3 regions of the Jeotgalibaca sp. PTS2502 genome follow, and region 2 is predicted to be linked to each of the others. Evidence: predicted binding sites of a transcription regulator. Region 2 holds the regulator's gene; each other region holds the start of a gene.
What was found. The regulator Rex, encoded in region 2, represses fermentation and respiration genes when NADH is low (regulators of the CRP and FNR family bind a similar motif). The targets are predictions, from matches to a motif close to TTGTGAANTANTTCACAA.

Region 1 (4,806 bases), 750 kb from region 2:
CGGAAGCAAGATTATCAAAAATTGCTAGCGAATTATTAGGTGATATCGATAAAGAAACCGTTGATTTTATGTTGAACTTTGATGATACGGATGAAGAGCCATTGGTATTACCAGCTCGTTATCCCAATTTATTAGTTAATGGGACAACTGGGATTTCAGCAGGTTATGCGACCGATATCCCACCTCATAATTTGGGTGAGATTGTTGATGCTACAACTTATTTAATTGACCATCCCAATGCGAGTTTAGATAAGCTGATGACCTTTGTTAAGGGACCAGACTTTCCAACAGGAGCGATTATTCAAGGGATAGATGGTTTAAAATCGGCTTACAAAACCGGAAAAGGGAAAGTGGTTGTACGTTCAAAGACAACAATAGAGTCTCTAAGAGGCGGTAAGCAACAAATCGTCATCAATGAAATTCCTTATGAAGTTAACAAAGCCCAGTTAGTGAAGAAAATGGACGAAATCCGTATCAATCGTAAAATTGAAGGGATTGCTGAAGTTCGTGACGAAACTGACCGTACAGGCTTACAGATTGTTGTTGAACTGAAGAAAGATGTTAATGCAGAGGGGATTTTAAATTACCTTTTCAAAAATACTGATCTTCAAGTAAACTACAACTTCAATATGGTTGCTATTGATGAACTGATGCCAAAGCAAGTTGGATTAAGTGATAGTTTAAACGCCTATATTAAACACCAAAAGGAAGTTATTAGCAGACGTACACGCTACAATCTGAAAAAAGCAGAAACACGCTTGCATATTGTAGATGCTTTGATTAAGGTTATTTCCGTTTTGGATGAAGTGATTCAATTGATTCGTAATTCGAGTGACAAACGCGACGCTAAAAACAACTTAATTGATGCTTATCAATTTTCAGAAGCTCAGGCAGAAGCGATTGTATCCTTGCAGCTATACCGGTTAACCAATACAGATATTGTTGCATTACAAAATGAACGATTAGACTTAAGCGAATTAATTGCATCATACAATAGTATTTTAAAAAATGAGCAAACATTATTACGTGTGATGAAAAATGAATTAAATGAGGTTAAGAAAAAATACGCAACGCCAAGACTGTCTGTGGTTGAAGAAGAAATTGAAGAAATTAAGATTGAAACAGAGGTTTTAATTCCTGAAGAAGAAGTGTTTGTGGTTTTAACCCAAGAAGGTTATTATAAACGAACCACTTTACGATCATTCGCTGCAAGCGAACGAGATGATATTGGACTTCGTGAAGGTGATCAACCTTTGTTAATTGAAAAAGCATCAACCTTGGATGCTATTGTGATTTTCACTAGCAAGGGCGATTACATGCATTTTCCAATTCATGAATTGCCTGAATTAAAATGGAAAGACATGGGGCATCACTTATCGCAAAGTATCCCATTCTCGAGTAATGAAGAAATTATCGCCGCTAAAATTACTCGTCACGCTGAACCGTTAACTGATAAACAAACGGTTGTCTTCATGACAAAGGAAGGTATGATGAAACGGTCACTGCTATCTGATTATCAAAGTTTTAGAGGCTATAAACGAAAGAAAACAACAGCGATTAAACTAAAAACAGAAACAGATAGTGTCACAAATATTTATTTTGTTGATGAAACAAATACATCTTATGAAGTATTGTTGATTACAAACGGCGGATTTAGCTTACGTTACGTACTCGACGAAGTATCACCAACGGGCTTACGAACAAGTGGTGTTAAAGCTATTAACCTAAAGGCAAATGACTATGTTGTCGGTGGTGCAGTCTTTGAACTAGACAATGAAAAGTATCCAATCCTAATTTTGACGCAACGTGGCAATGCTAAACGTTTTAGAACTGGAGAAATCCCTCGTTTAGGAAGAGCAAAACGCGGCTTAATGTTGATTAAAGAATTAAAGGCTAACCCACACCGAATTATCTTCGTCGATGCGGGAACAGATGCTAACAGTTTATATGCCCTTCGGACAACGAGAGGGCAAGATAAAGAAGTCTATAGCAAGTCTATTCCATTTACAGCTCGCTACACTAATGGTAGTGCTCTTCTTGTAGAACGAGATGAAGGCAACATTTTTACGATTAAAAAAATACATGACCTTTCACAATTAGAAGAATAAAGTAACACAAATTAGTACAGAAACAGACTGTTGTATAATACAGTCTGTTTCTTTTTTAAAAAAAAATTGTCTAAAAGGTGAATAAAACACGATGTTTGACGTTTGATAAAACGCTGTTAAATCAATGTTTTATCGGGTTTCTTCACACGTTTAAAATAAATAAAATAAAAAGCTTGAAAAGTGTTGCACAATCATTTTAACGTGTTATAATAATGGCATAAAGTGTGTTACATAAATCACAATAAGCTATTTAAAATAGGGGGCAATACAAATGGAACAATGGCAAGGCTTTAAAGGTAAAACATGGAAAGAAGAAGTTGATGTTCGTGACTTTATTCAACAAAACTATACACCTTACGTAGATGGCGCTGACTTCTTAGAGGGTCCAACAGAAGCTACTAACTCGCTATGGGCACAAGTTATGGATTTAACAAAACAAGAGCGCGATGCTGGTGGCGTTCTAGACATGGATACAAAAATTGTATCAACGATTACATCTCATGGTCCTGGTTACTTAAACAAAGACAAAGAAAAAGTTGTCGGTGTTCAAACTGACGAACCATTTAAACGCTCATTGCAACCATTTGGTGGTATTCGTATGAGTGAGCAATCAGCAGAAGCTTACGGTTATGAAATTGATGCTGAAGTATCTAAAATTTTCCGTGACTACAGAAAAACACATAATCAAGGTGTATTCGATGCTTACACACCAGAAATGCGTGCAGCACGTTCAAATAAAGTTATTACAGGTTTGCCAGATGCTTATGGACGTGGCCGTATTATCGGAGACTACCGTCGTGTAGCACTATATGGTGTTGACTTCTTAATGCAAGAAAAACTAAAAGATTATGCAGTGGTAGGAAACGGTACAATGTCAGAAGATATTATCCGTCTACGTGAAGAAATGAGCGAGCAATACCGTGCATTGAAACAATTAAAAGAACTTGGAAATATTTATGGTTTTGATATTTCAAGACCTGCTGAAACAGCACAGGAAGCGTTCCAATGGTTATACCTTGGTTATCTAGCAGCTGTAAAACAACAAAATGGTGCAGCTATGTCTCTAGGACGTGTATCAACATTCTTAGACATCTACATTCAACGTGATCTTGAGAATGGTACATTGACTGAAATCGAAGCACAAGAAATTGTTGACCACTTTGTCATGAAATTACGTTTGGTTAAATTTGCACGTACACCTGATTACAACGAATTATTCTCAGGAGACCCAACATGGGTAACAGAGTCAATTGGTGGTATGGGTGAAGATGGTCGTACATTAGTGACAAAGAGTAGCTTCCGTTTCTTGCAAACACTTAAAAATATGGGAACAGCTCCAGAACCAAACTTGACTGTATTATGGTCAACGCATTTGCCTGAAGCATTCAAAAAATTCTGTGCTCATATTTCGATTGAAACAAGCTCAATCCAATACGAAAATGATGATGTGATGCGTCTAGAGTGGGGCGATGATTACGGTATTGCATGTTGTGTGTCAGCTATGCGTATTGGTAAACAAATGCAATTCTTTGGTGCTCGTGCCAACTTAGCGAAAACACTTCTATATGCGATTAACGGTGGTGTAGATGAAGTAACTAAGAAACAAGTTGGTCCTAAATACCAACCAATTACATCTGAATACTTAGACTACGATGAAGTAATGGAGAAATATGACTTAATGAATGAATGGGTTGCAGGATTGTACCTCAATACATTGAATGTTATTCATTATATGCATGACAAATATAGCTATGAAGATCTAGAAATGGCGCTTCATGATACACATATCGTTCGTACAATGGCAACAGGTATTGCTGGCTTCTCTGTAGCGATTGACTCATTATCAGCTATTAAACATGCTAAAGTAAAAGTTATTCGTGATGAAGATGGTATCGCAGTAGATTTCGAAATCGAAGGCGACTATCCAAAATATGGTAATAATGATGACCGTGCTGATGATATTGGTATTTGGTTATTGAAAGACTTCATGAGTAAAGTGAAGAAACACAAAACTTACCGTGATGCAAAACATACAACATCAATTTTAACGATTACATCAAATGTTGTTTACGGTAAGAGTACAGGAGCAACACCAGATGGACGTAAAGCGGGTGTCCCATTTGCGCCAGGAGCGAACCCATTACACGGTAGAGATACACATGGTGCTCTAGCAAGTTTATCATCAGTTGCTAAAATCCCTTACCAATACTCATTAGATGGTATCTCAAATACATTCTCAATCGTTCCAAAAGCACTAGGACGTGAGGCTGATATTCAAGAAGAAAACTTAGCAAGTATGTTAGATGGTTACGCACGTAAAGGTGGTCACCACTTGAACGTTAACGTATTTAACCGTGATACTTTACTAGATGCTATGGAGCATCCAGAAAACTACCCACAATTAACCATTCGTGTATCAGGTTACGCTGTTAACTTTATTAAATTAACACGTGAACAACAATTGGACGTTATTAACCGTACAATGCACGAAAGCATGTAAGACCAATCGGATGCGGATGAGTCAATGATTCATCCGTTTTCCATCAAAGGGAGAGAGCCCCTTATCTCTCTTTTTGATGGGAAAGAAGCAAAGAGAAAAGGAGTTATGACGATGACTAACGCACTAACAGGATTTGTTCACTCAACTGAAAGTTTCGGATCGGTTGACGGACCTGGTATTCGTTTTATTGTTTTTATG
Region 2 (4,806 bases):
AATAATCGTAATCGCCTAAATAGAGCTTACTACCATCTTCAGATAATTCTAAAATACTCGTTGCAATCCGGTTAATGAAGTAGCGGTCATGCGATACGAATAATAGGGTACCATCGTATTCAATCAAGGCATTTTCCAATACTTCTTTACTGTCGATGTCCAAGTGGTTGGTTGGCTCATCTAGCATCAAAACATTATTCTTTTCCAAGGCTAACTTACACAAAGATAGTCGAGCTCGTTCGCCTCCGCTTAGAGAATAAATGGTTTTGTCAACATCTTCACCGCTAAAGAGGAAGCTTCCTAAAATACTCCTAATTGCTGTTTCATTCATAGTTGGATGCAGATCCCAAATTTCAGAAAGAACGGTTTTATTTTCCGTTAAGTTTTTTTGTTCTTGGTCATAATAGCCGATTTCTAAGTTAGACCCATAATGGATGTCTCCTTTGATAAGTGGTAGTTCCTTGTTAATACTTTTAAGGAGAGTTGACTTACCAATCCCATTTGGTCCGACAATTCCAATGGCTTGATGTTTGCGCAAGTCCATATGAATAGGGGCAGAGAGAATCGTGCTATCATAGCCAATGGCGCCATTTTCTAGAATCATGACGACATTGCCGCTTTCCTTTTCAATGTCAAACGAAAAGCGAGCAGATTTCTCGTCACCTTTTGGTTTTTCGAGTCGAGTCATTTTATCAAGGCGCTTGCGTCGGCTCTGTGCCATTTTAGTAGTTGATGCACGAACTAAATTACGAGCAATATAGTCTTCTAATTTAGCAATTTCGCCTTGTTGTTTTTCGAATTGTTTCATTTCTTGCTCTAATCGGGCTGCTTTTTCTTTTAAGTAAAAGGAATAGTTGCCTTTGTAATAATGGATGCGATTGCGGCTAATTTCATAGACACTGGTAGCGACTTTATCTAAAAAGTAACGGTCATGAGATACGATAAGCAAGGTGCCACGATAAGCGATTAGGTAGTTTTCTAACCAAGCTAATGTATCAATGTCCAAATGGTTAGTTGGCTCGTCCAAAATAAGTAAATCATTTTTTTCGAGTAGGATTTTTGCAAGTGCTAAGCGTGTCTTTTGACCGCCGGAGAGTTGCGAAACAGGTCGTTGGTGGTCTTCCTCGTAAAAACGGAAGCCATGTAGAACGGAACGGATTTCTGACTCGTAGCCGTAAGCATTTTTTTCTTGGATTTCTTGCTGCAAACTATCATAACGTTTTAGAGCAGCTTCAAAGGCTATAGTGTCTTGCATCAACGTTTCATCGGTTAAGGCATGGGCTGCTTCTTCAGCTTCTTTCGTTAGTTTAATAATGGGTTCGAAGACCGACAGCATTTCTTCCCAAATAGTGTTGTCGGAATCAACTGTACTGTATTGGTCTAAGTAACCAATATGGAGATCTTTTTTCTTGGCAATCTTGCCTTCGTCGGTGGGTTCAAAACCAGCTAGTATTTTTAATAAAGTCGATTTACCAGCACCGTTACGGCCGACCAAGGCAATTCTCTCTTGGTCTTGAATGGTAATTTGAATATTTTCAAATAGGACTGCTGAACCGAAGTGACGCGCAAGATTTTGGCCTTGCAATAATATCATAGGTGTATCCTCTTTCTCTATATAATGGTCGTTAAATTGTCAAATAAGAACATGCCATTTCATTTTATCATAGAATTTTAACAAGAGATAGGAACATTAATTGAAAAGCCAATGATTGTGAATAATGTCGCTACTTTTATTTAAAGCTTATGAAAATAAGGGAAACAAAGAATTTTTTTCACAAAAAGATACAAATTAGAGAAAAATACTAGATATTTCACAATGTGGTGCTATAATGTCATTATGTATTAGATTGCTAAGATTATGTGATTATTCTTTTTTATATAGATTTAAAACGTTATGCTGAAAGGGAGCGTTGTAATGTCAACAGAAATACCAAGAGCAACTGCCAGACGGTTGCCAATTTATCACCGTTATTTGAGATATCTGCATAACGCAGGAAAAGCAAGAATTTCATCAAATGAATTAAGTGAAGCTGTCAAGGTGGACAGTGCGACTATCCGTCGTGACTTCTCTTATTTCGGTGCTTTAGGAAAAAGAGGATACGGTTATGATGTGGAGTACCTACTTGATTTCTTCAGCAAAACATTAAATCAAGACCGATTAACAAACGTTGCTCTTATCGGAGTAGGTAATTTAGGTCATGCTTTATTAAATTACAACTTCCACTTGAGCAATAATGTGCGCATCAGTTGTGCTTTTGATGTGAACGAAGAAATTGTTGGCAAAATCGTTAGTGGTGTTCCTGTTTATGATATGTCTGAAATGATTGAACAACTACGCATCCAACAAATCGATGTTGCCATTTTAACAGTCCCTCAAAATGTTGCTCAAAAAGCGACTAATGATTTAACTGAGGCTGGTGTAAAAGGTATCATGAACTTTACTCCGATTCGATTATCAGTTCCAGATGATGTTCGTATTCAAAATGTTGACTTAACGAATGAATTGCAAACATTGATTTATTTCTTAGATAATAATATTTCCTAAATAAAAAACAGTTAAGCCGCGGCTTAACTGTTTTTTATTTAGGATCGATATTTTCCTTGATTTTAAAATACGTATCAAGCATTCTAACGCCGTTAACAATATTATTTGTAGCGAATAGAATACTTAGAATAGCTAAAAAGCCCCAGCCTGATGTGTTGACACTATCAACGGCAAAGTAGACAAATAGCAAACCAAAAACAAATTTCATACCGATTTGGATGAGAATATCTTTTAAAGTCATGAGATTCCTTTCTAAACAAACATAAATAATAAGCGGTTATTGAAACAGCTCAGGGAAATAAAGAGGTAAGCTGGCATAAGCATTCATTAAAGCATGTGCCATGATAGGGGTAAAGATATTATTGGTTTTAAAGTATAAATAGCAAAACCATAATCCTAAAGACCCGTAAACAAGCATATGCCCATCAAAGTGGATAAAGGCGAACAACAATGAGCTGATGACAGCTGATCCGACAATTCCGACACTTGATGAAGAGAGTTGGGCAAAAATCGCTTTTCTAAAGACAAATTCTTCCATGATTGGTGCAAATAAAACAATCATAAAAATTAAGAAAGGATAGTCACTAGCGGTGTCTAACAAGGTTTGTGTATTGACCGATTCAGAAGAGACGTTAAAGACAGCCATTTCAATTAGAGACGTTACAATTTGAAGTACAATTGAGCCGACAAATCCAATTAATCCCCATAACACAATCTTTTTGGTAGGTGCAGATGGTTTATCCGTTAGTTCTGTTGAAGGAGTCCATTCCTTAGTTCGGTTGAGTAAAATCATCCCCATTGTTCCTAAAAAGGCAAATAAAATGGTTAAATTCAAACTCATTTCAATTTGACGATTTTCTGGGAATAAAAACATTAAGGGAAGGGGTAATAGCTGAGCAGCGATGTAAACAAAAATAATTTTAGTCGCTGTAGAAAGTTTCTTTTTCATAAATCTTACCTTTCTGTTAAGGTTAAAAAGCAAGGATGCTTTTTCTTCAATAACGTGAAGTTTAAAGTCTATATGAAAGTATATCACAATTTTAAAAAAAAATAATAGTTTTGTCTTGCATTCACTAGTAGATTTGATTAATATAGAGTCATAGATTAGCACTCTTTGGGTGAGAGTGCTAATTCAAATGATAGATTATGGAGGGATATTTGTGTTAAAACCATTAGGAAACCGCGTTATCATTGAAGTTGCTCAAGAAGAGGAGCAAACAGTCGGAGGGCTGGTGTTACCATCTTCAGCACAAGAAAAATCACAAACGGGTATTGTGATTGCAACGGGCGAAGGAAGAGTAACTGACAACGGTACAAAGATTGACATGGTTGTTAAAGAAGGGGACCGTGTTCTTTTTGAGAAATATTCCGGTACCGAAATTAAATACCAAGGCAAAGATTATCTCGTTATTAAAGAAACAGATGTCGTTGCAATTATTGACTAATTAAATTGATGAGGTGAATAGAATAATGGCTAAAGATATTAAATTTTCTGAAGACGCTCGTGCAGCCTTACTAAGAGGCGTTGATATACTGGCAAATACAGTAAAAGTAACACTTGGACCAAAAGGACGTAACGTTGTTTTAGAGAAAGCATACGGTTCGCCGCTAATTACAAATGATGGTGTTACCATTGCTAAAGAAGTTGAATTAGAAGACCACTTTGAAAATATGGGTGCTAAACTTGTTTCTGAAGTTGCCTCTAAAACAAATGATATTGCTGGAGATGGAACAACAACAGCAACTGTATTAACGCAAGCCATCGTGCGCGAAGGATTGAAAAACGTGACTGCCGGCGCAAACCCAGTTGGTATTCGTCGTGGTATTGAATTAGCAACAAAAGAAGCTGTTGCTGGACTAGCAGAAATTTCTCAAACGGTTAACTCAAAAGAATCAATTGCTCAAGTAGCTGCTGTTTCTTCAGGTTCTCGTGAAGTAGGGGAATTAATTGCTGAAGCAATGGAAAGAGTAGGTAACGACGGCGTTATCACTATCGAAGAGTCAAAAGGAATTGAAACAGAATTAGATGTTGTTGAAGGTATGCAATTTGATCGTGGATACTTGTCACAATACATGGTAACTGACAACGATAAGATGGAAGCAGAACTTGAAAATCCATTTATTCTTATTACTGATCGTAAAATTTCTAACATTCAAGATGTTTTGCCTTTGTTAGAAGAAATTTTAAAAATTGGTCGTCCATTATTAATTATTGCAGACGATGTAGACGGCGAAGCATTACCAACATTAGTATTGAACAA
Region 3 (4,806 bases), 360 kb from region 2:
GCACCTGGAATGTAATGGCATCTGTTTCTTGAAATTGATTTTCGACATCGACTTCTTCCAAAATACTATAAAAGAAACTTTCAATTTGTTTTTGATTACCTAAGAGATCTAAAAAAGTAATGCCACGTTCTTCTAAATCTTCATTTTCAATCAAAACACGAATGGTATTCTCATTAACATTTTCCATTTCCATAATGCCACACCTCTTTTCCTTGTTCTTATTGTACACTAATAGCTAGTGAAAGAGAATGAATTCATCTCTTTTTATATCTAGCTGTACAAATTAAAATTATACAATAAGCGCTGAGCTTTTGCAATGAAGCTGCTTACTTTAAGAAAGTCTTGATGATGTCTGCTCTAACTAAGCATCAAAAAGGGAACCTAGGTGTAGGTCCCCTTTTTCGACTATTGGATTAGTTTTTATTATCAAATAAAGTTGTATTTTTAACGTCTTCAATGGTTTGTGTTCCAGCTAATTGCATCACACGTTTGAAATCTTTTTCAAAGTATTCAAGAACAGAGCGAACACCTTTCCAACCACCTAGAGCTAGTCCGTAAAGAACCGGACGACCAATGGCAACAATATCAGCACCACTTGCTAGTGCTTTAAAAATATGTTCGCCACGACGGATACCACTATCAAAGACGATTGGCACCCGACCCGCAACTGCTTTAGAAATACCTTCTAATGTTTCAAATGAACCTGGTGCACCATCTAATTGACGACCACCATGGTTAGAAACCCAAATTCCATCAGCCCCAGCGCCGATTGCCATCAAGGCATCATCTGGTGATTGAATCCCTTTAACAAAGACAGGTAATCCAGAGTATTCTTTCAAGAACTTCACATCATCACGATTAATTTTTTGCTTCGACTGTGAATAGATGTTATTTAATGACATATTTTTACCCGATCCTGTTAAGTAACGAGAAACGATTGGCATACCGAATGGGTAAACAAATTTGTTACGGATATCTGTCTCACGGTTACCACTTAATGTTGCATCAGCTGTTAAGATAATGGCAGTTGCACCATCTGCTTTTGCTTCATCAATAATATTTTTGTTAAACTCGTCATCTTTACTCATATAGATTTGGAACCAACGTGGACCCCCATTTAATCCTTCTTCAATTTCTTCAAACTTAGCACCTGAATAAGCACTAATCGACATAATTGTTCCAAATTCTGATACACCTTTTGCAGTTCCTGCTTCTTTTGTTTCATGGGCTAAACCATGAGCAGCGATTGGGGCCATAATGAATGGTACTTTAATATCATGTCCTAAAATTGATGTTGATGGATCTGGATTTTCAACATCTGCTAATACACGCGGCACAATCCCCTTGTTATTCCAAGCGTTTGTATTTTGTCTTAATGTATATTCATCACCTGATCCACCAGAGATATAGCCAAATCCTCCTGCAGGAACAACCTCACGTGCGCGATCTTCCAATTCATATGTATTAACGACTTCAATATCTTGCACAACAGTTGGCGCTTCATATTTAATTGTTTGTTCGATTGTCATAATTAATTCCTCCATTTTTAAACGTTATTATATGTTATCCAAAAATAAGTTGAATGAGGGGTTGGGCAAATGGTGCTAAAACAACAACCACAATCCCCGTTACTACGATTGACAAGCCCGACATAGCACCTTGAACTTCTCCAATTTCAATGGCTTTAGCCGTTCCCATAGCATGTGCTGATGATCCAAAGGCTACACCTTGTGCAACAGAATCTGTTACCTTTGTTAAGCGAAACAAGGCTGGTCCAATAACTGCCCCAACGATTCCCGTGAAGACAACGACTGCTACAGTTAGGGAAACGATACCACCTATCGATTCAGATACCCCTACAGCGATGGCTGTCGTAATTGACTTTGGAAATAAAGTAGATATCATTTCAACATCAAACTTAAACAGTAAGCCGAATCCGATAATCATTAGCGTATGAATAACGATACCAGATACAATTCCACTTAAAATAGCAACATAGTTTTTCTTTAAGTAAATAAAGTTCTTTTCCAACTTAATTGCTAGAGCAACAGTTGCTGGTGTTACAAAGATTGAAATGAGAGAACCACCTGAATGATAGGTTTCATAAGAAATATTCGTAATCAACAATAAGGCAATAATGACGACAATTGAAAACAGCAAGGGATTAAACAAGGGTATCGGCCACTTTTTATGTAGCTGAGCTGCAATTAAGTAAAAACCGGCCGTCAAACTCACCCATAGATAAGGACTCGCTAACAAAGCATCAAACATTAGCGTCACTCCCTTCTTGAAGCTGCTGATTTTTTTTATCTGTGACAGCTTTAATCTTTTGAACGAGACTACCAACGAACCACATCATAATTGCAGTAGTCACCACCATAGTGATCAATAACTGATACCATACGTCAGCTAAAACATCGAAGTTAGTCATTAATCCTACACCAGCTGGAACAAAGAAAATCGCCATGTTATCCGTTAACCAAGTCCCTACCTCGTCTACTTTCTCCATTTTTAGCCACTTAAAATGAAGGGCTATAAATAGTAATACCATCCCTATCACACTGCCTGGAATCGCAACAACACTTGCAATGGTTTTAGAAACAAGTTCACCTATCAGTGAAAAGAGAAAAATCCAAAATAATTGCTTAATAATTTTCACAACAATCTCTCCATATCTTGTATGACAACTTTATTTTGTAAACGTTTTTCTTCACACATTTATCTTAGCATGGTGCTTATAAATTGTCTCATATCACTTCTTTATGATATGATAAATAAAACTTATATCTTACCGCACTCTTATATATAATGCTTATGTTAATAAAATCACAAAAGGAAGATTACTTTGAATTTACAAGACTTAATCTATTTTCATCACCTATCCGAAAGTCTCAGTTTTACAGCAACCGCTGATTATTTTTATATTTCACAGCCGTCCATATCAATGGCATTAAAACGTTTAGAAACTGAATTAGACACTATTTTAATTGACAGAAGAAAAACTTTGAAGCGGATGGAATTAACAGCTAGCGGTCAACTATTATATAAAAACGCTGAAACGATTCTTGAAATTGTTGAGCAAACAAAAAAACAAATCAAAGATATCAAAATGGAAGCTGTCTATTTTGGTTTTTTACCTACGATTGGCGGCCACTTTTTGCCACAAATTTTACCAAAAATAAGTCGGTTTACTCCCTCTTTAAAATTTGTTGAGGAAGAAAGCTCAGACGTCATGTTGAAATTAATTCTACAAGAAAAGGTCCCCATTGCCATTCTTGGACACCAGACACCGTTTATTGTGCAAAAAAAAATCAAGCAATTACTCTTGCGCGAGGAAGAGATGAGCTTGTGGGTATCATCCAACCATCCTTTGGCTAATCGAGAGATTGTTTCTGCAACAGATATTAACGACCAAGTCTTTATTTCCCTTTCAGAAGGTTACACTCATCAACGTATTTTTGAAAAATGGACGCAAGCCAACCACATAAAAGAACCTAATATCGTTTATGCAAAAGAAATTAAAACCGTACAATCAATCGCTGCATCAACTCACATGATTGCGTTTATGTCTGAGATCCTACTAGATGACCGTAAAGGTTTAGTGAAAGTAACATTGAAAGATGCGCCTAAATTTTATGTGAGTCTCGTTATTAATATTGAGGCTAAACACTCCCTAATTCAACAGCAATTCAACGATGCACTAATGGCTGTGATTCAAGAAGACTTTATGATTCACCCTTAATAAAATAAGAAAAGCGGACAAGTCCGCCTTGGCCTATGAAAAAATAGGAAATTTGACCCTGAATTGTCAGGAGACTTCACGCTTCAGCGGGTTAGTCGAATGATATGCGTTAGCGAGCAGCGAAGCGCGCAATGGGGCAAATTTATCTTTTTTTCACTAGGCCAGGACTTGGGAGCTAGACATTGATGGCTGAACTTATAATCCCCTAGTCTAAAAACAAAACCATGACCGACTTAACGGACATGGTTTTTATGCTTTATTTAGTAGAAGTTTGCCAACTCTTGGGCTTTTCTCAATTCAATTGCACGTACCTCACGAGGTAAGAAACGACGAATCTCATCTTCGTTATAGCCCACTTGTAATCTTTTTTCATCCAAAATAATTGGACGTCGCAACAGACCAGGATTCTCTTGAATTAACGTAAACAAAGTATTTAACGGTAAATCGTCAAGATCCACGTTCATTTCTTGGAATGCTTTCGAACGTGTAGAAATAATTTCTTCTGTTCCCTCTTCTGTCATTTTTAAGATACCTTTGATCTCAATTTCTGACAAGGGTTCAGAAAAGATATTTCGTTCAGTGTAAGGAATGTTATTTTCCTCTAACCATGCTCGTGCTTTACGACATGACGTGCAGCTTGGTGAAGTATATAGAGTAACCATAAGTGGATCTCCCCTTTCATATTAAGCGATTGCTCATCTAGTCAAACCAATATGCTTTATGACTATTATTATACAATAAGAATTATCATATTACTACTCATTTTGTAAACTTTTTTCTTTTTTTTGTCAAACATCGTTCATAATTGCTTTTATTTTTTTTTTGATTACCCTAAGAACATTGTTATACCAACGACAATAAATAATTTGAAACGTTTTTAAAAAAATCTAATTAGAATGGTTATAATTAAGGCATTTGAAAGAACATTTAGAGAAATAACTGCTCACTTAACTAAAATACGTTATAATAGATAAGAAGAATTAAGGAGAGTGATTGATAGTGAAGAAAAAGGTATTTTCTGGAGTACAACCAAGCGGTATCCCAACCATCGGAAACTATGTGGG

Region 1: a site for Rex is predicted at 2,333-2,350, ahead of pflB (formate C-acetyltransferase). Genes of this name have one in related genera too.
Region 3: a site for Rex is predicted at 2,815-2,832, ahead of BW721_RS05255 (CidA/LrgA family protein). Genes of this name have one in related genera too.

Annotation. Positions count from the first base shown of each region.
Region 1 covers NZ_CP019433.1:684,942-689,747, reverse strand. The annotation lists gene parC (DNA topoisomerase IV subunit A) at 1-2,108, shown strand, start outside; gene pflB (formate C-acetyltransferase) at 2,380-4,608, shown strand; gene pflA (pyruvate formate-lyase-activating protein) at 4,720-4,806, shown strand, end outside.
Region 2 covers NZ_CP019433.1:1,435,199-1,440,004, reverse strand. The annotation lists gene BW721_RS07010 (ABC-F family ATP-binding cassette domain-containing protein) at 1-1,594, opposite strand, end outside; gene BW721_RS07005 (redox-sensing transcriptional repressor Rex) at 1,916-2,545, shown strand; gene BW721_RS07000 (YdiK family protein) at 2,580-2,786, opposite strand; gene BW721_RS06995 (CPBP family intramembrane glutamic endopeptidase) at 2,823-3,494, opposite strand; gene groES (co-chaperone GroES) at 3,706-3,990, shown strand; gene groL (chaperonin GroEL) at 4,016-4,806, shown strand, end outside.
Region 3 covers NZ_CP019433.1:1,072,790-1,077,595, forward strand. The annotation lists gene BW721_RS05240 (adaptor protein MecA) at 1-193, opposite strand, end outside; gene BW721_RS05245 (lactate oxidase) at 414-1,529, opposite strand; gene BW721_RS05250 (LrgB family protein) at 1,564-2,271, opposite strand; gene BW721_RS05255 (CidA/LrgA family protein) at 2,264-2,659, opposite strand; gene BW721_RS05260 (LysR family transcriptional regulator) at 2,846-3,742, shown strand; gene spxA (transcriptional regulator SpxA) at 4,003-4,404, opposite strand; gene trpS (tryptophan--tRNA ligase) at 4,742-4,806, shown strand, end outside.